3 regions of the Frondihabitans sp. OV104 genome follow, and region 1 is predicted to be linked to each of the others. Evidence: predicted binding sites of a transcription regulator. Region 1 holds the regulator's gene; each other region holds the start of a gene.
The links. The regulator LexA, encoded in region 1, represses DNA repair genes until DNA is damaged. The targets are predictions, from matches to a motif close to TCGAACANNTGTTCGA.

Region 1 (9,486 bases):
GCGACATCGCCGAGGTGCCGGCCGTCGAGGTCATCAACACCGTAGCCGTCCACCTCCTCAGCGCCGCGGCCGTCAAGGTCGGGCTCGCCGACTCCCCCGACGAGCAGACCGACCTCGACGAGGCCCGCAAGCTCATCACCGCCCTGGCCGGCCTCGTCACGGCCGCAGCCCCCGAGATCGGCGACACCCACGCGCGGGCTCTTCGCGACGGACTGCGCAGCCTCCAGCTGGCGTTCCGCGAAGCCTCGCCGATCCCGGACGCCGTGGGGCAGGGGCCGGGCGAGAAGTACACCGGGCCCGTCAACTAGCGGCGACGACCTTGAGACCCAGGCTGTCGACGCGCTCCGCGATGACCGGGTCAAGGGCCCAGGCCTCCTGAAGTCGCTGGAGCAGGGCCGACAGCTCGGCGCGGTCGAGACCCGGTCGGAGCCCCAGCTGCACGACGACCTCGGGCCCCGTGAGCGCGGACGGTCCGGGCTGGGGCGCGAGTCCGACGGATGCGACTGCGGGCTCGAGCTCGACCGACGCGACGAACGCCCGGGCCACGTCGGGATCGAGGGCCGCCGGGACCCACGGCAGGTCCTGCGCAAGAGCCCAGAGTGCTGGTCTCCGCACGCCGAACTCGGTCTCCGAGCCGGGATCGAGCACCATCAGCTCGGTCGACTCCGCCGCCGCCGCGATGGCGATCCGGCGCGACTGCGCAGGAACTGGACGTGCGAACCTGTTCCACGCCTGGAGCGTCCGCACCGAGGTGAAGGCCGGCAGCACCGTGCGGCCGTCGGGGCCGGCCACGGTCACGATCGCGAGTTCCTGCGTCTTGTCGACCCGTACGCCGTGCTCGCCCGCGCCCTCGTCGCCCGCGTGCGCCAGGAGCGGGATGAGGAGGCGGGCGGCGCGCAGGGCGTCGAGCACCGCCGCCTCGTCGGCCTGCCCTGCGAGATGGGCTTCGAGCGCGGCCAGGAGGGCGGGGTCGGCTGATCCGTCGTCGCCGGCGTAGGCGGTGTCGTGCGCCTGGAAGGTGCGCCCCTCCCAGGGGTTCCCGGCGCTGTCGGCGCCGAGCGACCGGGCGAATCCGTGCGCCTCGGCCTGGTCGTGGCCGTGATCGAGCGGCTCGGCCATCAGTGCCCGGCGACGTCCAGAGCCGCGCCGAGCGTGAAGGCGCCCGCGTAGAGGGCCTTGCCGACGATGGCGCCCTCGAGGCCGTGCGGGACGAGCTCGCGGAGTGCGACCAGGTCGTCGAGGCTGGAGATGCCGCCCGAGGCGACGACCGGGCGGTCGGTGCGCTCCATGACCTGCTTGAGGAGCTCGATGTTCGGCCCCTGGAGAGTGCCGTCTTTCGTGACGTCGGTGACGACGTAGCGGGCGCAGCCGGCCTCCTCGAGGCGGGCGAGCACCTCGAACAGGTCGCCGCCTTCCTGCGTCCAGCCGCGCGCGGCCAGCGTCGTGCCGCGCACATCCAGGCCCACCGCGATGGCGTCGCCGTACTGGGCGATGACGTGGGCCGCCCACTCGGGGTTCTCGAGGGCGGCCGTGCCGAGGTTGATCCGCTTCACGCCGGTCTCGAGGGCCGCCTCGAGCGACGCGTCGTCGCGGATTCCGCCTGACAGCTCGACGTCGATGCCCTTGACGTGCGAGATGACGCGGCGGATGACCTCGCGGTTGTCGCCACGGCCGAAGGCCGCATCGAGGTCGACCAGGTGGAGCCACTCGGCGCCCTGGTCTTTCCAGTCGGCGGCGGCGTCGACGGGGTCGCCGTAGTTGGTCTCGGTGCCGGCCTCGCCCTGGGTGAGGCGGACGGCCTTGCCGTCGGCGACGTCGACCGCGGGGAGCAGCGTGAGGGCGGGAGTGCTGGTGAAGTCGGTCATGGTGCTTTCCGGTGTGGGTCGCCGCTCGCGGCGGCAGGCGCTAGAGGGTCTGGAGCCAGTTGGTCAGGAGGCGGATGCCCGGGGCGCCGGACTTCTCGGGGTGGAACTGCGTGGCCCAGAGCGGTCCGTTCTCGACGGCCGCCACGAAGGGCCCGCCGTGGTCGGCCCAGGTCACGAGCGGCGACTTGCGCGCGCCGTGGCCGTCGAGCGACCACTCCTGCGCGGCGTAGGAGTGCACGAAGTAGAACCGCTCGTCACGGATGCCCTCGAAGAGCATGGACTCATCGGGAGCGGACACGGTATTCCAGCCCATGTGCGGGAGGACGTCGGCCTTGAGCTCGTCGATCGTGCCCGGCCACTCCCCCAGGCCCTCGGTGGTCTGACCCCGCTCGACGCCGGTCTCGAAGAGCACCTGCATGCCGACGCAGATGCCGAGGACGGGGCGGCCGCCGGCGAGGCGGCGGTCGATCTTCTCGGCGCCGCGCACCGACCGGAGCTGCGACATGACGGCGGAGAAAGCACCCACACCCGGGACGAAGAGACCGTCGGCCTTGGCCACACGGTCGCTGTCGGCCGTGAGCTCGACCTCGGCTCCGGCCAGCTCGAGCGCCTTGATGGCGGAGTGGACGTTGCCGCTGCCGTAGTCGAGGACGACGACGCGGGGGCGGGCCGCGCCGCTCGGAGCCGTGCGGGCAGTGGACTCGGCGGCTTCGGCAGACCCTCTGGCATCGGCCTGAGCGTCGGTCACAGCGCACCCTTGGTCGACGGAATGCCGTCGACACGCGGATCGGGCTCGATGGCGGCGCGGAGCGCACGGGCGAACGCCTTGAACTCGGCTTCGGCGATGTGGTGCGGGTCGCGGCCGCCCAGCACGGTGATGTGCACCGTCAGGCCGGCGTGGAAGGTGATCGCCTCGAAGACGTGGCGCACCATGCTGCCGGTGAAGTGACCGCCGATCAGGTGGAACTCGAAGCCCTCCGGCTCACCGGAGTGCACCAGGTACGGGCGCCCGGAGACGTCGACGACCGCCTGGACGAGCGCCTCGTCGAGCGGGACGAGCGCGTCGCCGTAGCGGCGGATGCCCGTCTTGTCGCCGAGGGCCTCGCGGAGGGCGGTGCCGAAGGTGATGCCGATGTCTTCGACCGTGTGGTGCACGTCGATGTCGGTGTCGCCGGTCGCCTTGAGGTCGAGGTCGATCAGCGAGTGCTTCGACAGGGCCGTGAGCAGGTGGTCGTAGAACGGCACCGAGGAGTCGATGCGCGAGGTGCCCGTGCCGTCGAGGTCGAGGGATAGGTCGATGCTGGACTCGCTCGTGGACCGCGAGACGGTAGCCGTGCGCGCGGCGCTGTCGGTGCTCATGCTCCGAGCCTAATGTCGCGCATGGCGTCCAGGAACGCGGTCGTCTCGGCCTCGGTGCCCGCGCTCACGCGGAGGTGGCCCTCGATCGCGAGGTCGCGCACGATGATGCCGCGCTCGAGGAGAGCCTCGAAGACGGCGTGCGGGTCGTCGACGCCGCCGAACAGCACGAAGTTCGACCAGGTCGGCCACGCGTGGTACCCGAGCCCGGTCAGCGTCTCGACCATGCGGTCGCGCTGGGCCTTGATGTCGTCGACCATGGCGAGCATCTCGTCGGAGTGACGGAGCGCCGCGACCGCCGCCGCCTGGGTGAGCGACGACAGGTGGTACGGCAGGCGCACGAGACGGAGGGCGTCGATCGCGACCGGGTCGGCCGCGAGATAGCCGACGCGGGCGCCGGCGAACGCGAACGCCTTGCTCATGGTGCGCGAGACCAGCAGGCGCGGACGCCCCTCGAGCAGCGTGACCGCGCTCGGCCGGTCGGCCGGCATGAACTCGGCGTAGGCCTCGTCGACCAGGACGATTCCGCGCGCCGCGTCGTAGGCCGCTTCGATCACGTCGAGCTCCATCGGGGTGCCGGTCGGGTTGTTCGGCGCGCAGAGGAAGACGACGTCGGGGTCGGTGCGCTCGATCTCGGCGCGGACCGTCTCGGGCGAGAGCGTGAAATCGGCGTCGCGCACGCCCTCGACCCACTCGGAGCCGACGCCTCGCGTGATGATCGAGTGCATGGAATAGGTGGGCGGGAAGCCGAGCACACGACGACCAGGGCCGCCGAACGCCTGCAGAATCTGCTGGATGACCTCGTTCGAGCCGTTCGCCGCCCAGATCTGGTCGGCGGTCAGGCCGTGGCCGAGGTACGCGGCGAGGGAATCGCGCAGAGTCGTGAACTCGCGGTCGGGGTAGCGATTGACCTCGAGCACGGCGGCCGCGACCGACTCGACGATGTCTCGCGCCACGTCTTCCGGGATGGGATGCGTGTTCTCGTTGACGTTCAGCGCGACGCGCACCTTCTTCTGAGGGGCGCCGTAAGGCGACTGACCACGGAGGTCGTCGCGGAGGGGCAGGTCGTCGAGAGAAATGGCCACGAGGCTATTTTACGGGGGTCGCGACATGTGTTGCGCCCGGTACCGGGTGTCCTTAGACGAGGACGAGGTGCTCGCTCACAAGGCATTCGAGAGCGAGTTGCACGCGCTGCAAGGAACTGCTCGGCGCGGCGTGCGCTCATGAAGGATCGCTGCCGCCGAGATCCTTGCGAAGCCCCGCCAAGCACAGCACGCGCGCAGAAGCGCCGCCCCGCGAGTGCGGGACGGCGCCGGGCGACGGTGCTCGAGAAGCCGACCGCGTAGATCGAGCTGCCTAGTTCGAGCTGCCTGGTTCGAGCTGCCTAGTTCGAATACTTCGTCGGGATCGCAAGCGACTGACCCGGCATGACCTGCGTGCTCGACAGGTTGTTGAGCGAGACGATGTCGGAGATGACGTCACGCGGATCGGCAGTCGGGGCCACATCTTCGGCGACCTGCCAGAGCGTCTCACCAGCCGCCACGGTGACGTGGTCGAAATGGACGTCGCCCGCTTGGCCGGTGGCGACCGCGCCGCCGCCCGTCAGAACGAAGCCGGCGATGATCGCGACGGCGGCGAGGAGGACGGCGATCGTGAGGACGACGCGACCCCGAGCGGTGATGCGGAGGTGGGAGACGGATGCGGTGCGGGTCGCGGGAGCTGCCGTGGGGAAGGCGGTGATCGTTGCGCTCATGATGCGTACCTCTCTTGTCGATTCTGTCGAGACGACTTGGCTGTGGTCTTCGTGCCAGGCCGCCGGCCGGGGCCGCCTGACACGAAGAGGTGTTCCGAAGAACACTTCCGAACATATCTTCGATTAACACCGATTTCAAGAGGCTCTAGCCGAAAATCGCAGAAAAACCACGCGACACACTCGAACATGTGTTTGTTCTGCTCATTTCGACCGGATACAGTTTCGATCGGTGGGATCAGTAGAACAGCAGCCACCGACATTCGAGAGAGGTGGGCGCGTGCCCGAGGCAACGACTACAGAGGCTGGGCCCGATCCCCGTGCCCGAAAGCCCCTGACGGCGAAGCAGAACCTGATCCTGACGGCCATCCGCGCCTCGATCGCCAGCCGCGGCTATCCGCCGAGCATGCGCGAGATCGGCGACGCCGTCGGCCTCGCCTCCCTCTCCAGCGTCACTCACCAGCTCAACCAGCTCGAGCTCGCCGGTGCGATCCGCCGCGACCCCAACCGGCCCCGCGCTCTCGAGGTGCTCCTCGAGGACCCCGACAAGGTGGTCCCCGAGCCGACGATCGTCCGCTACGACGATGACGACAACGTGACCGCTCGCGTGCCCCTGGTCGGACGCATCGCCGCAGGCATCCCGATCACCGCCGAGCAGCAGGTCGAAGACGTCATGCCCCTCCCCCGCACCCTCGTGGGCAAGGGCGAGCTGTTCATGCTCAAGGTCGTCGGCGAGTCCATGATCGACGCCGCCATCTGCGACGGCGACTGGGTCGTCGTCCGTCAGCAGGGCAACGCCGAGAACGGCGAGATCGTCGCGGCGATGCTCGACGACGAGGCGACGGTGAAGGTGTTCCGGCAGCGCGACGGTCACACCTGGCTGCTCCCGCGCAACTCCAACTTCGAGCCGATCATGGGCGACCACGCGCAGATCCTCGGCAAGGTCGTCGCCGTCCTGCGGTCTCTGTAGGGGCCCGACGGGGCGGAGCCGCCCGAGAATGCCGAATGGCCGCAGGAAGTTCCTGCGGCCATTCGGGTATCAGGGGTGCGTCTCAGTTGGCGAACTCGCGCAGGGGCGCTGCGTCCTGCGGGTAGACCTTGGCCGTGACGCGCGTGCCCTCGGGGAGGTACTCGACGTCGACGACCGTGCCGATCTCGTGGATCCGCGCGATGACCTCGCCTCGGTCGTACGGAACCAGCAGATCGAGCTCGACCTCGGGCCGCGGCAGGAGCTCCGCGAGCGTGGCACGCAGCTCGTCGATGCCCTCACCGGTGCGGGCCGACACGAAGATCGCGTCGGGCACCATCCCGCGCAGCACGAGCCGCTGGCTCTCGTCGACCAGGTCGCTCTTGTTGAAGACGACGACCTCGGGGATGTCTCGCCCGTCGACCTCCGAGATGACCTCGCGGACCGTTGCCAGCTGCGCAGCCGGGTCGGGGTGCGAGCCGTCGACGACGTGCACGATGATGTCGCTGTCGTGGACCTCCTCGAGCGTCGAGCGGAAGGCCTCGACCAGCTGATGCGGAAGGTTGCGCACGAAGCCGACCGTGTCGGCGTACGTGAACGGACGGCCGTCGTCGGTCAGCGACTTGCGCACGGTGGTGTCGAGGGTCGCGAACAGGGCGTTCTCGACCAGGACTCCGGTGCGAGTCATCCGGTTGAGCAGGCTCGACTTGCCGGCGTTGGTGTAGCCGGCGATCGCGACGCTCGGGACCGCGTTGCGCGTGCGGTTGGCCCGCTTCGCCTCGCGTGCCGGCTTCATCTCTTTGATCTTCTTGCGCAGGATCGCCATCCGGGTGTGGATCCGACGTCGATCGAGCTCGATCTTCGTCTCACCCGGACCGCGCGAGCCCATTCCGTTGCCGGCGCCGACCTGGCCACCGGCCTGGCGCGACATCGACTCACCCCAGCCGCGGAGCCTCGGGAGGAGGTACTCGAGCTGCGCGAGCTCGACCTGCGCCTTGCCCTCGCGGCTCTTGGCGTGCTGGCTGAAGATGTCGAGGATCACGGCCGTCCGGTCGATCACCTTGACCTTCACCACGTCTTCGAGCGCACGACGCTGGCTCGGTGCCAGCTCGGTGTCGGCGATCACGGTGTCGGCACCGAGTGCCTGCACAGTGGCCTTCAGCTCGAGCGCCTTGCCCGATCCGAGGTACGTCGACGGGTCGGGGTTCGGCCGGCGCTGCAGGAGGCCGTCGAGCACGACGGCGCCCGCGGTCTCGGCCAGGGCGGCGAGCTCGCGGATCGAGTTCTCGGCGTCCTGGAGCGACCCCTGCGAGTACACGCCGATCAGCACGACGTTCTCGAGCCGCAGCTGTCGGTACTCGACCTCGGTGACGTCTTCGAGCTCGGTCGACAGACCGGCCACACGCCGGAGCGCCTGGCGGTCGGCGACGTCGAGCTGCTCGCCGTCGAAGCTCTCGTCGCGGCTGGTGCCCGCACCGGAGAGCCCTTCGGTCTGGATCGCCTGGGCCGGAGCGAACACGCTCAGACCAGCCCTCGACGACGCGTTGCTCAGGATGCGGTCGACGACGTCGTCGCTCTCCTCGCGCGGCGCATCGGTGCTGGTGTGCTCAGTCATTGCAGTCACATTAGACCTTTCAGGTTCGATAATCTGTGGGGATGGCCAGCGAGCACTACTTCTCATCGCAGCCGTCGAGTGAGCTCCGACCGCGTGAGATCACGGTCGAGCTCGCCGGGCGCGAACTCTCTCTGGCGACCGCCGCGGGCGTCTTCAGTCCGGGGCGGATCGATCCGGGCACCGCAGTGCTTCTCGGATCCATGCCGACGCCACCGCGCGACGGCACTTTCTTGGATGTGGGTTGTGGATGGGGGCCGATCGCTCTCACGCTCGCGCTGCGCTCGCCCGAAGCCGAGGTATGGGCCGTCGACGTGAACGAGCGTGTACTCGAGCTTCTCCGCGAGAACGCGAAGCGGGCCGGGCTGACGAACGTGCACGCCGTGCTGCCGGGCGACGTGCCCGACGACCTCGTCTTCGACGGGATCTGGTCGAACCCGCCGATCCGCGTCGGCAAGCAGGCCTTGCACGACATCCTGTCGGCGTGGCTGCCGCGTCTCGGCATCGACATGGAGGCGTACCTCGTCGTCGCGAAGAACCTCGGAGCCGACTCGCTCCAGCGCTGGATCGCCGACGAACTCGGCCCGGTCGTGGAGATCGAGCGGGATTCGACGTCGAAGGGCTACCGGATCTTGCGGGCTACGCGGCTGGCCTGACGAGGCGCTGGCGTGACGAGCTGCTGGCCTGACGACTTGCTGGCCTGACGCGCCGAGTGTCGCGGTCGGGACTGTTCGCTTGATACGAACTGGTGCAGGAACTGCACGGGGAGACTTCGGTCTCAGATGGAGAACTTCATTGTGCGAGTTTAGCGGGTCGGCGGCGCTGAGGCCAGGGGTGGGCGGTGGCTGGGTCGCGCCGGCGGGGTCGGTGGTGGCGGGGTGCGAGTTCCTGCGCCCGCGGTCGGGGGTGCGTGTCGGCGCGGGAACCCGCCGAAGCGGCGCAGCCCCGCCGCAACCGCGGCGGGATCGAGCCGGAACGGCGGGTACGACGCCGCCGGGGCCCACCCCGACCCAGCAGAGCCCTCCGAAACGGCACAGACCCGCCGCAACCGCGGCGGGATTGAGCCGGAACGGCGGGTACGACGGCGCCGGGGCCCACCCCGACCCCACAGAGCCCGTCGAAGCGGTACAGCCCCGCGGCAATCGCAGCGGGATCGAGCCGAAACGGCGGGTACGACGCCGCCGGGGCCACCCCGACCCCACGGAGCCCTCCGAACCGGCACAGGCCCGCCAGGCAGCCGGCGGGATCGAGCCGAAACGGCGGGTGCCACGCCGCCGGGCCCGCCCCGACCCGGCCGAACCCGCCGAAGCGGCACAGCCCCGCCAGGCAGCCGGCGGGATCGAGCCGAAACGGCGGGTGCAGCCCCGCGTCAGATCGCGAGCTCGCCGGTGAACACCAGCTCGGCGGGGCCGCTCAGCGAGACGTGCTCGCCGTCTTCGGTCGCGAACATGCGGACGCCGACCGTGCCGCCGGGGACGTCGACGCGCCACTGGTCGGGCGCGCTGTCTCCGGCGTAGTACCGGACGGCCAAGGCGGCCGCGGCCGCGCCCGTGCCACACGAGAGGGTCTCGCCTGAGCCGCGCTCGTGAACGCGCATCGAGATGCGGCCGACCCCGTCTGCGACGAGCGGCTCGGCCGGGACGACGAACTCGACGTTGGCGCCGGCGGCGGGGACCGGGTCGAGGACGGGGATGACGGTGAGATCGATACCGGCGAGCTCGTCGGCGGAGGCGAGGGCCACGACGACGTGCGGGTTGCCGACGCTGAGGCCGAGGCCGGGTCGCGCTGCGTGGAGGTCGCGGGCGCGCACCTCGGGGTGGTCGTCGGAGAGCGACCAGCGGCCCAGGTCGACCTGGAAGCCGGCGCGGTTCAGCTGGACGTCACGGACACCGGCGCGGGTGCCGATCGACAAGGTCTCCCCGGGCTCGAGCGTCGC
Region 2 (9,486 bases), 460 kb from region 1:
GCGCCGTCTCAGTGCGCGGCGGCGTCCCAGCTCTCGCCGGTGCCCACGGAGACGTCGAGCGGCACCCGGAGGTCGGCGGCGGAGCCCATGCGGCGGCGGACGACGTCTTCGATCACGTCCACCTCGCCGGTGGCGACCTCGACGATGAGCTCGTCGTGCACCTGGAGCAGGACTCGGGACTGCAGCTCGCGCTCGTCGATCTCGGCCTGGACGCCGAGCATCGCGATCTTCATGATGTCGGCGGCGGAGCCCTGGATGGGAGCGTTGAGCGCGGCGCGCTCCGCGTTCTCGCGCAGCACGCGGTTCGACGACTTCAGATCGGCGAAGGGGCGGCGGCGGCCGAAGATCGTCTCGGTGTAGCCGTCTTCGCGAGCCTGCTCGACCACGTTGCGCAGGTACTCGCGAACAGCCCCGAACCGGTGGAAGTAGTCGGTCATCAGCTGCTTCGCCTCGGCGGTCTCGATCCGGAGCTGCTTCGAGAGGCCGAACGCGCTGAGGCCGTAGGCCAGGCCGTACGACATCGCCTTGACCTTCGTGCGCATGGTCGGGCTCACGTCGGCGGGCTCGACGCCGAAGATGCGGGCGCCGACGAACCGGTGAAGGTCTTCGCCCTCGGTGAAGGCCTGGATGAGGCCGGCGTCGCCCGAGAGGTGCGCCATGATCCGCATCTCGATCTGCGAGTAGTCGGCGGTGAGCAGAGTCTCGTACTCGGGACCGTGCTGGAAGGCGGCGCGGATCTCGTGGCCGACCTCCGTCTTGACCGGGATGTTCTGCAGGTTCGGGTCGATCGACGAGATCCGGCCGGTGGTGGTGCCAGTCTGGTCGTACGTCGTGTGGATGCGCCCGCCGCCGTCGACGGCCTTGTCGAGCGTGTCGATGATCTGGCGCAGCTTCGTCGCGTCGCGGTGCTTGAGCAGCAGGCCGAGGAAGGGGTGCGGATGCTTGTCCTGCAGGTCGGCGAGCGACCCCGCGTCGGTCGAGTAGCCGGTCTTCATGGAGCGGGTCTTGGGCATGTCGAGCTGCTCGAAGAGCACCTCCTGCAGCTGCTTCGGCGAGCCGAGGTTGACCTCGCGGCCGATGACCTCGAACGCCTCGGCGGCGATGTTGGCCGCCGACTCGCCGAGGCGAGCGGAGAGGGCACGCAGGCCGGGCTGGTCGGTCGCGACACCGGTGAGCTCCATGTCGCCGAGGACCGACACGAGGGGGAGCTCGATGTCGCGGAGCACGCCGCGGGAGCCCTCGTCGAGCAGCTCGTCGAGCTCGTCGGAGACGCGGAGCGCGAACCAGGCCTCGGTCGCGACACCTCCGGCTTCGTCGACGGGGACCAGCTGATTGGGGTCGGCGACCGGCATCCGCTCGCCGAGCAGCTCGTAGGCGAGGTCGGCGAGCACGAAGGAGTGGTTGCCGGGGCGCAGCAGCCAGGCCGCGATCCGCGGGTCGCCGTGGAGGCCGGTGAGCTCCAGGCCGGCTCGCTTGAGCGCCTTGTAGGCGCGCTTGGAGTCGTGGACGACCTTGGGCGACTCGGTGTCGAGCCAGGCCTCGAGGGCGACGTAGTCACCGCGGCCGGCGGCCCACGGGACGTACACGGAGTCGTCGGGCGCGGCGATGCCGAGGCCCGTGACCGTGCCGTCGGCGCCGTACTCGACGGCGACGCCGACCGGCGGCTTGTCGGCGCCCGCGTGAGTGCGGAGCCAGTGATCGAGCTCCTCGTCGATGAGGGTGCGGATGACGGGCGCCGCCGGGCCGGCCGCGACGGCTTCGGCTTCGGCGGGTGCTGCGGAGTCGTCGGCCAGGGCGACGACGCGTTCCTGCAGGGTGCGGAACTGCAGCTTGTCGAACACCTCGCGGACCGCGGAGACGTCGATGGGGCGGCGCTCGAGGTCGTCCGGGCCGACCGGCAGATCGACGTCGGTGACGAGGCGGTTGAGCTTGCGGTTGCGAACGGCGCGGTCGTACTGCTCGCGGAGCTTGTCGCCGACGACGCCCTTGACCTCGTCGCGGTGCGCGACGATCTCGTCGAGGGAGCCGAACTGGTTGATCCACTTGACGGCGGTCTTCTCGCCGACCTTGTCGATGCCGATGAGGTTGTCGCTGGTCTCGCCGACGAGGGCGGCGATCTCGGGGTACTGGTGCGGCTCGATGCCGTAGCGCTCGAACACCTTGTCACGGTCGTAGCGGGTGAGGTCGGTGACCCCGCGAGCCGAGGGGTAGAGGAGAGTGACGTCGTCGTTGACCATCTGGATCGCGTCTCGGTCGCCCGAGACCACCTTGACCGTGTAGCCGGCTGCCGAGCCGCGGGCGGCGAGCGTCGCGAGGATGTCGTCGGCTTCGAAGTCGTCTTTGGTGATGGTCGTGATGCCCATGGCGTGCAGGGCCTCCTGCAGCAGGGGGATCTGCCCGACGAACTCGACCGGGGTCGCATCGCGCGTGCCCTTGTACTCGGGGTACTCGCGGGTGCGGAACGAGTAGCGCGAGATGTCGAAGGCCACGCCGAGGTGGGTCGGCTTCTCGTTCTTCATCAGGTTGAGGAGCATCGAGATGAAGCCGTGGATGGCATTCGTGTGCTGCCCCTCGCGGTTGACGAAACTGTCGACCGGTAGGGCGTAGAAGGCCCGGAATGCGAGGGAATGACCATCGATTACGAGGAGGGTAGGCTTTGCTGCGTCCGACACCCCGTCAGCCTAGCGGCCCCCTCCGACACTCGTCCCTGCCCGAGAGCTGACGCGACGAAACCCCGGGAGACACCGTGACCGACCAGCCGTTCAGCCCTGCCGCAATCGAGTTCCTGGAGCGTCGCGGCGCCGGCGAGCTGGCCGAGAAGATGGGCATCGAGATCCTCGAGCTGAGCGCCGACCGAGCCGTCGGCACCATGCCGGTCGAGGGCAACCGCCAGCCGGTCGGCATCCTGCACGGCGGGGCCCACGTCGTGCTCGCGGAGTCGCTCGGGTCGATGGCCGCGAGCGTGCACGCGGGCGAGGGCCGCATCGCCATGGGCATCGAGCTGAACGCGTCGCACAGCCGGGCCGCCTCGTCGGGGGTCGTCACGGGCACCTGCACGGCGCTGCACCTCGGCCGCACGCTCACGACCCACGAGATCGTCATGACCGACGAGCAGGGCCGGCGCCTGTCGACCGTCCGCATCACGAACATCCTCCGCGACGCCTAGGCCCTCAGAAATTCAAGGAGATTTTTCGCCGGGCGGGGCGATCCGCGCCGATCCGGGTCTGCGCAGGCAAAAATCTCCTTGAATTTCTGGGCTGGACGCGAAAACGGCCGGCCCCCGAAGGGACCGGCCGTCCGTAACGCGACTGCTACTTCTTGACGCTGAGCTGCTCGATGATGGCCTGCGCCACGTCGTGCATCGTGAGGCGGCGGTCCATCGACGCCTTCTGGATCCAGCGGAACGCCTCGGGCTCGGTCAGCCCCATCTTCTCGTTGAGCAGGCCCTTGGCGCGGTCGACGAGCTTGCGGGTCTCGAAGCGCTCGACCAGGTCGGCGACCTCGGCCTCGAGGGTGATGATCTGCGTGTAGCGCGAGAGGGCGATCTCGATGGCCGGAAGGAGGTCGTTCGGGGTGAACGGCTTCACGACGTAGGCGAGAGCCCCAGCCTCGCTGGCCCGCTCGACGAGCTCCTTCTGGCTGAAGGCCGTGAGGAGGACGACGGGCGCGATGTGGTTCTTGGACAGCTGCTCGGCCGCGGAGATGCCGTCGAGCTTGGGCATCTTGACGTCCATGATGACGAGGTCGGGCCGGAGCTCGGTGGCCAGAGCCACGGCGGTCTCGCCGTCGCCGGCCTCGCCGACGACCTCGAACCCGTTGTCGCGGAGGATCTCGACGATGTCGAGGCGGATGAGCGACTCGTCTTCGGCGACGACGACGCGACGGGGTGCTGCGGACGGTGCTTCTTGATCACTCACGGGATGAATCCTACCGGTCTGTTCGTGGGGGCGCGCCGTTTCGGTGCACACGAGGGCGTGAGCACGGGGCGTCTGCTGGACGTTCGCACCATCGCGAATCACGAGCGTCGTCGTTCGTGTCGTGCGAATGGCGGGACTCGAACCCGCAAGCCGTGAGGCAGAGCATTTTGAGTGCCCCGTGTATGCCAATTCCACCACATTCGCGCAGGCGACAAGCCTACCGGCTTCCATGAAGGGTCGATTCGCGACGACACGGGCGTCACATTGGATCTTCTTGGGCGAAAACCGCGCGTTCGGGGGTCAGCCTGCGATAGTGTGAGCCGCACTGGTTGTTGTGTTACGCATTTGTACTTCGCGATGAGGCGCTTCGTCTCATCGTTCTTAGAGGGAGCGGACCAAAAAAGCACCGCGACGAGAGATCTCGATGGACGGGATCGAACACCTCTGATTGAAGGAATAAGAAAAATGGCAACAGGCACCGTGAAGTGGTTCAACTCCGAAAAGGGCTTCGGCTTCATCACCCCCGACGACGGATCCACTGACGTGTTCGCGCACTTCTCCGCGATCGCCGGCGATGGCTACCGCAACCTCGAAGAGAACCAGAAGGTCGAATTCGAGACCGCTCAGGGCAACAAGGGTCTCCAGGCCGAGAACATCCGCGTTCTCTAAGTCGAACGACTTACTCGAGAAGCCCCGTCGACTTCGGTCGGCGGGGCTTCTTCGTGCTCGGCGTCGGGTGGCGAGTTCCTGCGCCCGGAGTTGCGAAGGGGCTCAGCGCGGCAGCGGCAGACCGAGGAGCTCGGCGACCGGCTCGAAGTCGTGACGGGCCGTGATGTAGGTGAGCTCCGCGGAGGCCAGCGCCTCGGTCGACGGAGGGGCGGCGACCGTGGTCGGGCCGCTGACGAAGAGGCCGTGGTCGTTCTCGAAGGGCAGGTTCTCGACGGCGACCTTGGCCGCGCGGTAGCGGCGAGTGACGAGGCTCCAGAGGGCGAGCTCGTCGGCTGTCGAGTCGTCGGGCGCCAGCCGGGCGACGTCACCGGGGATCTCGACCGCCGGGAGACGCAGCACGACCGGCTCGGGCGCTCGGCCGACGAAGGCGTCTCGGATGCCGATCGCGCTGGCGAAGCCCACGAGGCCGCCGAGCGCGAACATCATCGCGAGGGCGAGCCAGTCGCTGACGCCTGCGTTGTTGACGGCCGACAGGTCGATCAGGAGACCGCCGGCGACTCCCCCGACGATGGCGGTCCAGTGGATGCGCGGGCGACGACGCGTGCGGCGGACCCGCTCGGCGGCGATGTAGCTCTCGCGCGTGTCGGGGACGCTGTGGCCGGTCCTGGTCGGCACCGCATAGAGCCGCGAGCCGTGCGTGAAGCACCCGGGGTGCGAACCGTCGATCGCCATGCCCCGACACTATCGACGCGGCCCAGTGCCATGACCGAATCTCAGGAGGGTCACGGCTGGCGCGCCCCTCCTCGACATCTCTGATCGGGCGCAGGATCCGCCCCGCCGCCTCCGGGCACGGCGAAGGCCCGCACCCCGAGGGGCACGGGCCTTCTGCTGAGCGGATGACCGCTAGCTGCGGGCGTACGCCGGCGCGGCCTCGTTGTGAGCGTCTCCGACGCGGTGCACGCGGAGGTCGTTCGTCGATCCCGAGATTCCGGGAGGGGAGCCGGAGATCACGATGACCTTGTCACCGGCCTGGGCGAGGCCGTTGCCGAGGAGGACGTCGTCGACCTGGCTGAACATGGCGTCGGTGTGCGTGACCGGCTCGACCACGTACGCCTGGGCGCCCCAGCTCATCGCGATGCGGCGGCGGATCGCCTCGTCGGTCGTGAAGGCCACGATCGGGATCGAGTGGCGCAGGCGGGCCATGCGGCGCACCGTGTCGCCGCCCTCGGTGAAGACGCAGACGTACGAGGCCTGGACGAACTCGGCGACCTCGGCCGCGGCGAGCGTGATGGCTCCGCCGAGCGTGCGGGGCTTGGTGCCCAGCTCGGGGATGCGCTCGAGGCCGTGCTCTTCGGTCGAGGAGACGATGCGGGCCATGGTCTGCACCGTGATGACGGGGAACTCCCCGACGCTGGTCTCGCCCGAGAGCATGACCGCGTCGGCGCCGTCGAGCACCGCGTTCGCGACGTCGGACGTCTCGGCACGGGTCGGGATCGGCGACGAGATCATCGACTCGAGCATCTGCGTCGCGACGATGACCGGCTTGGCCATGCGGCGTGAGAGCTCGACCGCGTGCTTCTGGACGATCGGCACGGCCTCGAGGGGCAGTTCGACGCCCAGGTCGCCGCGCGCGACCATGATGCCGTCGAACGCGTCGATGATGGCCTCGAGGTTGTCGACGGCCTGCGGCTTCTCGATCTTGGCGTAGACGGGGACCTTGCGGCCCTCCTCCCCCATGATCACGTTCACGCGGTCGATGTCGTCGGCGTTGCGGACGAAGGAGAGGGCGATGAAGTCGGCGCCGAGCTGGAGGCCCCAGCGAAGGTCGGCCTCGTCTTTCTCGGAGAGGGCGGGCACGTTGACCGCGACGCCGGGCAGGTTGATGCCCTTGTTGTTCGAGACGGTGCCGGCCACGACGACCTCGGTGGTGACGACGGTGCCGTCGGTGTCGAGCACGCGCAGCTTGACGCGGCCGTCGTCGATCAGCAGGGGGTCGCCAGCGGAGACGTCTTGCGGAAGGCCCTTGAACGTCGTGCCGCAGATCTCCTTCGTGCCGAGGATCTCTTCGGTCGTGATCTTGAAGATGTCGCCGACCGCGAGCTCGTGCGGGCCGTCGGAGAACTTGCCGAGACGGATCTTCGGGCCCTGGAGGTCGACGAGGACCGCGACAGCGCGTCCGGAGTCGGCCGCTGCCTTGCGAACGTTCTCGTACACCCCCTGGTGGACGTCGTATGTTCCGTGGCTGAGGTTCATCCGCGCGACGTCGACGCCCGCATCGATGATCGCTCGGATGTCTTCATAGCTCGACGTCGCGGGCCCGAGGGTCGCGACGATCTTTGCTCGTCTCATCTTTTCCTTCGTTGGGGGGTGATTTCGCTGTCCACCCTATTCCCGGCGAGGGGGTGGAATCTAACCAGCGGGTGTCAGAGCGGTGACCTACAGGGACAGAGCCCGGTCGGTCGGCTTGACGGGCGAGGGCAGCGAGGTCGCACCCTCGAGGTACTTGTCGACCGCCGCGGCGGTGGCACGGCCCTCGGCGATGGCCCAGACGATGAGCGACTGGCCGCGGCCGGCGTCGCCGGTCACGAACACGCCCGGCTGGCTGGTCTCGTACGATCCGTCGCGCTGGACGTTGCCGCGACCGTCGATCGGGAGGCCGAGCTGGCTCTCCAGCGCGTCGCTCTCGGGGCCGGTGAAGCCCAGGGCGAGCAGGACGAGGTCGGCGGGGATCTCGCGCTCCGTGCCCGACTTCGGCACGCGGCGGCCGTCGATGAACTCGGTCTCGGCGACGCGGATGGCGCGCACCTCTCCGACCTCGTTCGACAGGAACTCGACGGTGGAGGCGAGGAACATGCGCTCCCCGCCTTCCTCGTGGGCGCTGGAGACCTCGAACAGCGTCGGCTGCGTGGGCCACGGCTGGCTGTCGGGGCGCTCCGCGGGTGGCTGCGTGCCGATGGCCAGGTTCGTGACGCTCAGCGCGCCCTGGCGGTGCGCGGTGCCGATGCAGTCGGCGCCGGTGTCGCCGCCGCCGAGGACGACGACGTGCTTGCCCTCGGCTGAGATCTGGTCGCCGACGCTGTCTCCGGCGCCGGCCTTGTTCTGCTGGACGAGGTACTCCATGGCGAAGTGCACGCCCGACTGGTCGCGGCCCGGGATCGGGAGGTCGCGCGGAACGGTCGCGCCCGTGGCGACCACGACAGCGTCGTAGCGCGCGCGGAGGTCATCCCAGGTGATGTCGCGGCCGATCTCGACGCCGGCCCGGAAGCGGGTGCCCTCGGCCTGCATCTGAGCGAGGCGCTGCTCGATCTGCTTCTTCTCCATCTTGAAGTCGGGGATGCCGTAGCGGAGCAGGCCGCCGATGCGGTCGTCGCGCTCGTAGACAGCGACCGTGTGGCCGGCGCGCGTGAGCTGCTGGGCGGCGGCGAGTCCGGCGGGGCCGGAGCCCACCACGGCGACCGTCTTGCCCGTGAGGCGCTCGGGCGGGTGCGGGGTGACCCAGCCGTTCGAGAAGGCCTGGTCGATGATCGACACCTCGACCTGCTTGATGGTGACGGGAGGCTGGTTGATGCCGAGAACGCAGGAGGCCTCGCAGGGCGCCGGGCAGAGGCGGCCCGTGAATTCCGGGAAGTTGTTCGTCGCGTGCAGGCGCTCGATCGCCTGGCGGCCCTCGCCGCGCCACATCAGGTCGTTCCACTCCGGGATCAGGTTGCCGAGCGGGCAGCCCTGGTGGCAGAACGGCACGCCGCAGTCCATGCAGCGGCCGGCCTGGCGGCGGAGCTCGCCCGACTCCTGCTGCTCGTAGACCTCCTTGTAGTCCATGAGCCGAACCGACACGGGGCGGCGCTGGGGAAGCTCTCGCTTCTGGACTTTCAGGAATCCCTTGGGGTCAGCCATGGGACACCTCCTTGCTGTGGGTAGACACGACTAGGGGCAGGGGGCGCCGGAACTCAGCCACCCGTGACGCTCATGATCCGGTTCCAGACCTCGTCGCCGTCGAGGTCCAGGCCCTCTTCCGCGGCGGTCCGGCGCGTCTCCATGACCGCGGCGTAGTCGCGGGGCAGGACTTTGACGAACTCCTCGGCGCTCGCCTCGATGTCGGCGAGGAGCGCTTCGGCGACGGTCGAGCCGGTCTCTTCGAGGTGCTGGCGCAGGAGGTCGGCGAGGATCTCGATGTCGGCGGAGCCGAGCGGCTGCAGCAGCAGCTCGCCGGTCGACAGCGCGTCGTCGTTCACGTTCTCGGTCTTGAGACCGCGCACGTACGCCGTCCCGCCCGACATGCCGGCGCCGAGGTTGCGCCCGGTCTCGCCGAGGATCACCGCGAGGCCGCCGGTCATGTACTCGAGGGCGTGGTCGCCCACGCCTTCGACCACGGCGGAGGCTCCGGAGTTCCTGACCAGGAACCGCTCGCCCACGATGCCGCGGATGAACAGGGAGCCCTGCGTCGCGCCGTAGCCGATGACGTTGCCGGCGATGACGTTGTCTTCGGCGGCGAACGAGGCCTCCGCCGGCGGTCGGACGATGACCGTGCCGCCCGACAGCCCCTTGCCGACGTAGTCGTTGCTGTCGCCGATGAGGCGCAGCGTGATTCCGGCGGGCAGGAACGCACCCAGCGACTGCCCTGCCGAACCGGTCAGGGTCACGTCGATGCTGCCGGCGGGCAGCCCGTGCTCGCCGTTGCGGACGGTCACCTCGTGGCCGAGCATGGTGCCGACGGCGCGCTCCGTGTTGCGGATGGGCAGCGAGATATCGATGCGGCCGCCGTTGTCGATGACGTCGGACGCCTCCGCGATGAGCTGGTTGTCGAAGTGCTTCTCGAGCTCGTGGTCCTGCGGCACGAAGTTGCGGCGCGGCTCGTCGTCGGCGAAGTCGGGGCCGACGAGGACGGGCTCGAGGTCGAGGC
Region 3 (9,486 bases), 710 kb from region 1:
CTCGTGCCTCCGGGCCGACTCGACGTCGATGTCGATGTCGGGCAGCGTCTCGCGCTTGTTGCCGAGGAACCTCTCGAACAGCAGGTCGTGCTCGAGCGGATCGACGTTCGAGATCCGGAGCAGGTAGGTGACGAGGCTGCCGGCGCCCGAGCCGCGCGCGGCGTTCCGCACCCGCATGTCGCGCATCATCGCCGAGACGTCGGCGACGGTCAGGAAGTACCCGGCGAAGCCGAACGAGGTGATCGTCTCGAGCTCGTCGCGCATGCGCCGCTCGATCTGCTCGCGCTTGGCCATCGACGCGTCGCCGAAGCGCTCGGTCACCCCGGCCTCGGCCCGCCGCCACAGCACCTGGTCGGGGTCGCCCTCGACGCCGATCGCCGACAGCTCGGGCACCTTCGCGCGACGCCAGCCGAGGTCGACGTCGGGGTCGAGTCGGCACCGGTCGGCGAGCTCCTCGGTGGCGGCGAGCATCTCCTCGGCCGCGCGGCGATCGAGCGACGACGCGTCGGCGATCATCCGGGCGAGCGCGCGCATCGCGTCGGGGGTCTTGAGGAAGGCCTGGGCGTTGGGCTGCGGCTCGAAGCTGCCGAGTGCCGCGAGGTGCCCGGCGGCGTCGAGCACGTCGGCGGTCAGGGCCTCGTCGGGCTCGCGGTAGCGCACGGCATTGGTGAGCACCGCAGGAACTCGCCCGGCGTCGGCGAGCTCGAGCATCCGCGCGGCGTGGCGCAGGCTGCGGCTCTCGCCCGGCTCGGTGAGGTGGCAGACGACCTCGATGGCGACGCCGCCGGGCACCTCCGCCTTCCAGGCCTCGAGCAGTGCGGCCGCCCGGCCGTGCGCGCCGTGCGCCACAGCTCGTCCGACGTCGGAGTCGGGGCCGAGCAGCACCGTGCCGGTGGGGCCGTCGTCGCCCATCAGGAAAGCGCGGACCCGGGCGCGGGGGATCGTCGCCACGCTGTTCGCGCTGCCGTTGACCTTGCGTGTGGCGCGGCCGTGAGCCGCGCTGATGAGGCGGCAGAGGGAGGCCCAGCCGGCGCCCGGGCCGACCCCGACGGCGCCGCCGCCGTGGGCGAGGAACACGACGCGGTCGGCGTCGGCGGCGATGGGCGGGGAACCGCTAGGAGGTCCTGCGGGATGCTGCCCTGCGGGGCGCTGCCCTGCGGGATGCCGCCCTGGGCTGTCGTGGTCGTCGGGGGAGGGGGTCGATACGCCCAGCTCGACGCCGACGATGGGGTCGATGCCGAGCGCGCGGCACGCGCCGACGTGGCGGATCGCTCCGTAGAGGCCGTCGCGGTCGGTGATCGCCGCTGCGTCGGCGCCGTTCGAGGCGGCCTGAGCGGCGAGGTGGCCCGGCTGCGCAGTGCCGTAGTGGGCGCTGAACGCCGAGGCGACGTGCAGGTGCGTGAAGCTCATGGCCGCCCTTCGTTCGAACGTGTGTTCGAACAGTGTAGGTCATTCGCCAGGCGGCGGGAGAGGGGTTTCCACAGGGCTGGTCAGGTGCGTACCGGAGTCGCCGCAGAGCAGTACGGTTGATGGTGGCATCGTGGCCACTCGCGCCCGTGCCCCTTCTCTCGCATCCTCGAACCTCATGGGAATGCCTGCCGGTCCGGTGTGTTGAGCCACGTGGACCACAGCTAGGTTCACCTCGAAAGGAAGTCCATGACCACCCGCACTGCGCCTTCCAGCGCCGCGACTCGCTCCGAGCAGACCGTCTGATGGCGGAGACGAGCACCCTCATCATCCTCGGCGCTTCCGGTGACCTCACCGAGCGCCTCCTCCTCCCCGGCCTCGCGAGCCTGCTCAAGAGCGACCGCGGCGTCGACGTGAAGCTGATCGGCACCGGCCGCAGCGAGCGCAGCCCCGAAGAATGGGACGACGTCGTCAAGACGGCCTTCAACGGCGATGCCGGCTCGGAGCTCGCCAAGAAGACCCTCGCCTCGAGCGAGTACATCCAGGGCGACCCGACCGACCCCGAGCACCTGAAGAAGCTCTTCGCGGCCTCCGAGGGCGAGCCGGTCATGTACTTCGCGCTCCCGCCGGCCATCTCGACGAAGGTCATCAAGGCCCTCGAGGAGATCGACGTGCCCGACGGCCTCCGGCTGGCCCTCGAGAAGCCCTTCGGCAGCGACGAGCAGGGTGCTCGCGAGCTGAACGAGGAGCTCCTCAAGGTGATCCCGGAGGAGCGCATCCACCGCACCGACCACTTCCTCGGCCGCTCGACCGTGCTGAACATGATCGGCCTGCGCTTCGCCAACCGCCTCTTCGAGCCGGTCTGGAACAGCGACAACATCGAGAAGGTCGAGATCTTCTACGACGAGGTCCTCGGCCTCGAGGGTCGCGCCCAGTACTACGACAAGGCCGGCGCTCTCGTCGACATGATCCAGAGCCACCTCCTGCAGGTGCTCGCCGTCATCGCGATGGACGCCCCGTCGTCGATCGACGCCGTCGAGCTCCGCAGCGAGATCGCCCGCGTCCTGCGCGCCACCTGGGTGAAAGACGGAGACCCCGTCGCCAACAGCCGTCGCGGCCAGTACGCGGCCGGCACGATCTCGGGTAAAGACGTCCCCGCGTACTCCGACGAGGACGGCGTCGACAACTCCCGCGAGACCGAGACGCTCGCCGAGGTCGAATTCGAGATCAAGACCCGTCGGTGGGCCGGCGTGCCGTTCATCCTGCGCTCCGGCAAGGGGATGACCAAGGTCCGCAAGGAGGTGCTGATCACCTTCAAGCCGGTGCCAGCGCTGCCCGAGGGGCTCCAGGGCTCGTCGTCGCCCGACACGCTCAAGATCGAGATCAGCCCCGAGACCATCGAGCTCGGAGTCACGACCAACGGTCAGGGCAACCCGTTCCACCTCGAGAAGTCGACCCTGTCGACCGACCTGGGCAAGCCCGAGCTGACCCCTTACGGCGAGGTGCTCTCGGGCATCTTCCACGATGACCCCACCCTCTCCATCCGCGGCGACGTGGCCGAGCGGTGCTGGGCGATCGTCGCGCCGGTCGTCGATGCCTGGGAGTCGGGCGAGGTTCCGCTCGACAAGTACCCCGCCGGGTCGGCTGGTCCGGCCCACTGGACCACTTCGAAAGAGGCGTAGCCACCCGCTCGCGAAGCCCCGCCGAACCTGGTTCGGCGGGGCTTCGTCGTGGCGGGACCAGGGGCGGGGCGGCCCGGACCCGCCGTTTGGGCGCAGACCCCGTGGTCAGGCCCGGATGCCTGTCCGCGGCGCGGCGTATGGGCCGAACCGGGATGTCCGGCCGCCAGGGTCCGGCGGCGGCCGGGTTAGGCCCGCGCCCGCCGCGCCTCGCCGCCGCGCGAATGCTCGATCGCCGTCTGGATGGCGTCGGCCGCGCGCACCAGCGCCAGGTGCGACAGGGCCTGCGGGGTGTTGCCGACGTGGCGCCCCGTCGCGACCTCGATCTCTTCGGAGAGCATCCCGACGTCGTTGCGGAACCCGACGAGGCGGTCCATCAGCGCGGTCGCGTCGTCGAGCCGGCCGCTGCGGGCGTACTGCTCGACGAGCCAGAACGAGCAGGCGAGGAACGGGTTCTCGGTGCCGGACAGCCCGTCGACACCCGACTGCGTGCGGTAGCGCAGCAGCAGGCCGTCGTGCAGGAGGTCGTGCTCGATCGCCTTCACGGTGCCGAGCATGCGCGGATCGTGCGCATCGACGTAGCCCACCTGCGACAGCTGCAGCAGGGAGGCGTCGACCTCGTGCGACCCGTAGTACTGCACGTAGCACCCGCGCTCCGCGTCGTAGCCGTTGGTCTCGATCTCGTCGCGGATCTTCTCGCGCAGGGCGAGCCACCGCTCGACGGGACCGTCGAGGTGAAACTCCTGCGCGCCTCGGACGGCCCGGTCGATGGCGGCCCAGAGCATGACGCGCGAGTGAGTGAAGTGCTGCTCGGGCCCGCGGATCTCCCAGATGCCGTTGTCGGGCTTCGACCAGTTCTCCTCGACGTGCTGGATCAGCGCGCGCTGGAGCGCCCACGAGTCGTAGGTCTCCTCGCTGCCGAGCTGGCGGGCCTCGTGGAGTGCGACCATCACCTCGCCGAACACATCACCCTGATACTGCGTGTAGGCGCCGTTGCCGATGCGGACGGGCGAGGCGCCCTGGTAGCCGGGCAGCTCGTCGAGGGTGGTCTCGGCGAGGTACCGCTCGCCGCCGAGTCCGTACATGATCTGGACGTCGTCGGGATCGCCCGCGATGGCGCGGAGCAGCCAGCCGCGCCAGCCCATCGCCTCGTCGGCGTAGCCGTGCGAGAACAGCGCCTGCAGCGTCATCGAGGCGTCGCGGAGCCAGACGTAGCGGTAGTCCCAGTTGCGGCCGCCGCCGAACTGCTCGGGGAGGCTCGTCGTGGCCGCGGCCACGATGCCGCTGGTGTCTTCGTGGGTCAGGGCGCGCAGGATAAGGAGCGAGCGATGGACCGCCTCGCCGTACGCCTCGGGCGCCTCGGAGTGCGACGCCCAGTCGCGCCACCAGTCGATCGTCGTGTCGATGCTGGCCGACACGTCGATCGGCGCCGGCGGCTCGCGGTACGACGGGTACCAGGTCATCACGAGGTCGACGGTGTCGCCGGCCGTCACGTCGAAGGCGGCGCGGTGGGCGTGGTCGCTGGCCGTGAGCCTCGGCCCGCGGACGACGACCGCGTCGGGCCCGGCGACGGCGACGAGCGTGCCTCGGCCGGCGGCCTCGGCCTCGTGCGGCATGGACGAGTCGTCGGGCGGGGTGTCGTCGTCGAGCTGCCGGATCCACGGGATCGCCGTCGTGTAGCCGAAGCGGATGCGGAGGTCTTCGGTCATCGTGACGGTGCCCGAGAGGCCCCGCACGCGGCGAACCAGGTCGGCTCGGCGGTCGCCGTACGGCATGAGGTCGGTGACCTCGACCTCGCCGGTCGGCGTCGACCAGCGGGTGACGAGCACGAACGTGTCGTCGACGTAGCGTCGGGTGGCGGTCGCGGTCGGGTCGGCCGGCGCGAGCAGCCAGCGACCGCTGTCGTCGTCGCCGAGGAGGCCGGCGAACAGGGAGGGGGAGTCGAAGCGCGGCAGGCAGAGCCAGTCGATGCTGCCGTTCCGGCCGACGAGGGCGGCCGTGTGGCAGTCGCCGATCAGTGCGTAGTCTTCGATCGCTAAGGGCATGCGCTCATCCAATCAGCCGATGCCATGAAAGCCCGCCGTGGCATGCTGAGGCGGGCCGGCTCACGCGAACAGCTGCTGGTCGATCTGGTCGTCGAACACCCCGAGCAGCAGCCACTCGCGGCTGATCGGGTCTCGCGCGAGGTCGAACGTGCCGTCGACCCGGTGCGCGCCGTCGGTGAGCGGCAGCGCGTCGACGCGCCAGACGTGCATCTCGAGCAGCTCGCTGCCGGAGCCGCGCGGGGCCCGCGTCGCGCTGCGCCACCAGGCCTGCCGGGTGATCCACACCTCGGGTGCGCTCACCACGCCGTAGACGACCCGCCGCCAGGTGAATCGGAGGGGCGTGCCCTCGTCGGTGGTCTCGACGGCGATCCGCTCGTCGATCCGCTGCGCGTCGATCCGCATGCTGGCCCCTCTGGCTCTGTTCGAAAGTATGTTCGAACTCTACGTCGCGCCTCCGACATTCGCGACCCCGCGACCAGAAGCCCCGAGCCGTGAGAAGGGACGGACTGCGAATCCCCGGCTGACCGCTCCCTTCACGTCGTCCGAGCGCGGCGCCAAAGTGGAGACATGAAAACGACTGGAAACACCATCCTCATCACCGGCGGCACCTCGGGTCTCGGCCTGGGCCTCGCGCAGCGCTTCGCGGCGGCGGGCAACACCGTCGTCGTGGCCGGACGCCGCACGGCGCTCCTGGCCGAGATCGAAGCGGAGAACCCGGGGATCACGGGCCTCGAGATGGACGTCGCAGTTCCTGCGTCCATTCAGAACGGGTTCGAGACGATCACGGCGAGCCACCCCGACCTCAACGTCGTCATCACGATGGCCGGCATCATGCAGCCCGAAGACCTGACGACCGCGGGCTTCCTCGAGACGGCCGAGGCGACCATCACCACGAACCTGCTCGGCACGATCCGGACCGTCGCGGCGTTCACCGAGTTCTTGCAGGGCAGGCCCGACGCGGCGTTCATGACCGTCTCGTCGGGACTCGCCTTCGTGCCGCTCGCGATGACGCCGACCTACAACGCCACGAAGGCCGCGGTGCACTCGTTCACCGAGATCCTGCGCCTGCAGCTCGCCGAGTCGGGCGTCGAGGTGCTCGAGCTGATCCCGCCGGCAGTTGCGACGACGCTGCTCGGTCAGGACGAGGACACCAGCGGCCGGGCCATGCCGGTCGACGAGTACCTCGACGAGGTGTTCGAGATCCTGAGCACACGGCCCGACGAGAAGCAGGTCATGGTCGAGCGGGTCAAGATGCTGCGCTTCGCCGAGGTCGACGGCGCCTACGACCGGGTGCTGCACATGCTCGCCGGCTCGCACTGATCCGCCTCGCATCGCCCCGCAGCCCACGATCGGGACTCCGCACCGCGAGATCTCGTGGTGCCGAGTCCCGATCGTCGTGCGCAGAGGCCCCGGTCAGCCGAAGGTCGTGCCGAGCACGGTGCGCCACCCCGTCGTCCCGAGCTCGCGCAGCCCGATCTTCTCGGCCACCCGCCGCGAGGCCGTGTTCGCCGGATCGATGATGGCGACCAGCTCCGCGGCCCCCAGCTCGTCGCGCGCGAGATCGCGGCACGCTCCTGCGGCCTCCGTGGCGAGCCCCCGGCGCAGGAACTCGGTGCCCACGTGGTACCCGACCTCGAGCCGGAGCACCCCGTCGACGTCCTGCCACGTCAGCCCGCAGTCTCCGACGAAGGCGCCGCCATGCGTCTCGATGATCCAGAGTCCGTAGCCGTGCTCGGCGTAGTTGCGCTGGTTCCAGGCGATCCACGCGGCGGCCTCGTCGCGCGTCTTCGGCGCCGGGTAGAACTCCATCACGCGGGGGTCGCCGAGCAGGCCGGCCATGGCGTCGAGGTCGGCGGCGCCCATCTCGCGGAAGCGCAGGCGCGGGGTCGGTCGGGGGAGCACTCGTCGACGATACCGGCCGGGCCCGGCGGCCCGGCGGGCGTGGTGCGAAGCCGACGGCGAGAGCGCTACGCCCCGCCGACCATGCCCTTCTCGACGAGCTGGTCCCAGATGCCGGCACCGTCGGGCGCGTAGATCCACGGCGTCTTCGTGGTGCGCTCGTGCTCCTCGGCCCGCGAGCGGCCTCCGGCGAAGACGGCCTCGGTCGACGACAGCTGGCGGATGGCCACGCCGGCGACGTTCGACGGGTGCTCCGCGAGGAAGTTGCCGTAGGTGTCCTCGTCGTGCTGGCCGTCGTCGCCGACGAGCAGCCACTTCATCTCGGGGAACTCGGCGGCGATGCGCCGCAGGGTCTGGTACTTGTGCTGGCGGCCGCTGCGGAACCAGCGATCGTGCGTCGGCCCCCAGTCGGTCAGCAGCAGCGGGCCCCGCGGGTAGAAGTTGCGGGTCAGGAACCGGTTGAGCGTCGGCGCCACGTTCCAGGCGCCCGTCGACACGTAGATGACGGGGGTGCCGGGCGCCGAAGCACGGAGGCGCTCGTAGAGCACCGCCATCCCGGGCACGGGTCGGCGCGCGTGCTCGTCGAGCACGAAGGTGTTCCAGGCCGCGAGGAACGGCCGGGGCAGGGCCGTCACCATGACGGTGTCGTCGATGTCGGAGATGATGCCGAACTTGACGGCGGGGTCGATCACGAAGACGGGCGCGTGCACCTCGAGCGATCCCTCGGTGCGCAGCACGATCGAGTGCCAGCCCGGCTGGAGGTCGACCTCGATGCGCGTGTCGACGACCCCGCCGCGGTCGGCGGTCATGTGGTGCGTGACCCCGTCGATCACGGCGTCGACCACGACCTCGTTGATCGGCACGCTCGTGAAGCTGCGCCAGCCGCGCACGTGGGTGTGCCCGGTCGACAGCTTCTCTCCCTCCTTGGTCAGGAGCACGCGGCAGAGCACGCGGATCCAGCCGGGAGCGCCGTAGCCGGTGTACGGCACGATGGTCGGGATCAGGCCGCGTCGGCGGGCGTTCTGCTCGCGGAACTCGTGGATCGCGTCTTCCATCCGCGCGGCTCGGTGCAGCATCGGCTCGACGCTCTGCGCGACCACCGCCTGCGCGTTCGACCCGAACGCGGCGGGAGGCGCGGAAGAGGCTTTGCGGTGACCCGGCATGCCCTCATTGTGGCATGCCCGCCCCCTCACTCCGTGGGCGGCGGCGTCCCGTGCGGTCCGTCCGTCGGCTCGATGCGCACGCGGGCGGCGTGCTGCTCCGCCTCGCCGGCGATGCCCTCAAGCAGGTCGGCGTCGCCCTCGGTGTGCGGGTCGAGCCAGTCGTCCATGATGTCGGCGCCGACGAACACCGGCATCCTGTCGTGGACCCCCCGGAGCGGTCCGGTCGAGTCGCGCGTGAGGATCGTGGTGCTGAGCACCCAGCGCGACGGGTCGTCCGGAGCCTTCTTCGGGTCGCGCCACCACTCGTAGAGCGCGGCGAACAGCATGAGCTCGTCGTCGGGCAGCGAGATCGACATCGGCACCTTCGCGCCCTCGGGGCCGGTCGTCCACTCGTAGTAGCTCGACGCCGGAACGATGCCCCGTCGCGAGACGACGGCGTCGCGGAACGTCGGCTTCTCGGCCGCCGTCTCGACCCGGGCATTGAACGCCCGGGCGCCGACGGCCGGATCGTCGGCCCACGCCGGGATCAGCCCCCACCGGGCGGAGGCCAGGCGGCGCACCGGGGGCCCGCCGGCATCCTCGCCGCGAGGCGCGGCATCGACGATCAGACTCACCGGCGCGGTCGGAGCGATATTCCAGGAAGGCTCTGGAAGAGTATCTCCCGTCACGTCGACGTCGAAGAGGGCCACCAGGTCGCTCGAGGCGCGCGACATCACGAATCTTCCGCACATGACCACAAGTCAAGCGCATGCGTCGGACATCGAGCGACAGCAGCGGCCTCGCCGGTCGCACGAGACGCGCCGCTCATACTGAAGGAGACCCATTGCTCGTCACCGAGACCAATGAAGCACTGCCCGGGGGATCATCACTGCTCAGGAACGAGCCGGTCCAGGCGCGGAGCTCGGCTCGGCTGACAGGCCTCCTCGATGCGGCGGCGGCGATCATCGACGAGATCGGCTTCGAGCGCCTCACGACGGCCATGGTGGCCGAGCGCGCCGGCGCCTCCATCGGCACCGTCTACCGCTACTTCCCCGACCGCATCGCCGTCGTCGAGGCCCTCGCGGCCCGCTGCGTCGGCCGTCTCATGGAGCGCATCGACGGGGTCATCGTCGAGAGCGGGTCGCAGGAGTGGCACGACGCCGTCGACTTCGCCATCGACGCGCAGGTCGACATGTACCGCACCGAGCCCGGCTTCCGCGCTATCCGCTTCGGCGATGCCGAGGTCGCCGACACCACGTCCGACGAGACCGAGGGGCGTCGCCCCTTCGCCGAGCAGATGTCGGCGCTCCTCGC

Region 2: AC3CBB_RS05295 (hotdog fold thioesterase) is a predicted target of LexA. The motif match lies at 2,751-2,766, and genes of this name have one in related genera.
Region 3: AC3CBB_RS06455 (DUF6504 family protein) is a predicted target of LexA. The motif match lies at 5,554-5,569, and genes of this name have one in related genera.

What each region holds. Positions count from the first base shown of each region.
Region 1 is NZ_CM173541.1:659,334-668,819, reverse strand. It holds gene AC3CBB_RS03210 (DUF1844 domain-containing protein) at 1-308, shown strand, start outside; gene AC3CBB_RS03205 (SseB family protein) at 301-1,119, opposite strand; gene priA (bifunctional 1-(5-phosphoribosyl)-5-((5-phosphoribosylamino)methylideneamino)imidazole-4-carboxamide isomerase/phosphoribosylanthranilate isomerase PriA) at 1,119-1,865, opposite strand; gene hisH (imidazole glycerol phosphate synthase subunit HisH) at 1,906-2,613, opposite strand; gene hisB (imidazoleglycerol-phosphate dehydratase HisB) at 2,610-3,224, opposite strand; gene AC3CBB_RS03185 (histidinol-phosphate transaminase) at 3,221-4,306, opposite strand; gene AC3CBB_RS03180 (LysM peptidoglycan-binding domain-containing protein) at 4,606-4,974, opposite strand; gene lexA (transcriptional repressor LexA) at 5,252-5,941, shown strand; gene hflX (GTPase HflX) at 6,024-7,553, opposite strand; gene AC3CBB_RS03165 (class I SAM-dependent methyltransferase) at 7,595-8,206, shown strand; gene dapF (diaminopimelate epimerase) at 8,920-9,486, opposite strand, start outside.
Region 2 is NZ_CM173541.1:1,118,301-1,127,786, forward strand. It holds gene polA (DNA polymerase I) at 9-2,672, opposite strand; gene AC3CBB_RS05295 (hotdog fold thioesterase) at 2,822-3,166, shown strand; gene AC3CBB_RS05300 (ANTAR domain-containing response regulator) at 3,312-3,917, opposite strand; tRNA gene AC3CBB_RS05305 (tRNA-Leu) at 4,040-4,121, opposite strand; gene AC3CBB_RS05310 (cold-shock protein) at 4,383-4,586, shown strand; gene AC3CBB_RS05315 (hypothetical protein) at 4,689-5,318, opposite strand; gene pyk (pyruvate kinase) at 5,490-6,935, opposite strand; gene AC3CBB_RS05325 (glutamate synthase subunit beta) at 7,023-8,480, opposite strand; gene gltB (glutamate synthase large subunit) at 8,534-9,486, opposite strand, start outside.
Region 3 is NZ_CM173541.1:1,368,620-1,378,105, reverse strand. It holds gene AC3CBB_RS06470 (DNA polymerase III subunit alpha) at 1-1,410, opposite strand, end outside; gene AC3CBB_RS06465 (glucose-6-phosphate dehydrogenase) at 1,713-3,089, shown strand; gene AC3CBB_RS06460 (glycoside hydrolase family 15 protein) at 3,275-5,131, opposite strand; gene AC3CBB_RS06455 (DUF6504 family protein) at 5,192-5,533, opposite strand; gene AC3CBB_RS06450 (SDR family oxidoreductase) at 5,699-6,451, shown strand; gene AC3CBB_RS06445 (GNAT family N-acetyltransferase) at 6,545-7,033, opposite strand; gene AC3CBB_RS06440 (App1 family protein phosphatidate phosphatase) at 7,099-8,106, opposite strand; gene AC3CBB_RS06435 (SOS response-associated peptidase) at 8,220-8,924, opposite strand; gene AC3CBB_RS06430 (TetR/AcrR family transcriptional regulator) at 9,017-9,486, shown strand, end outside.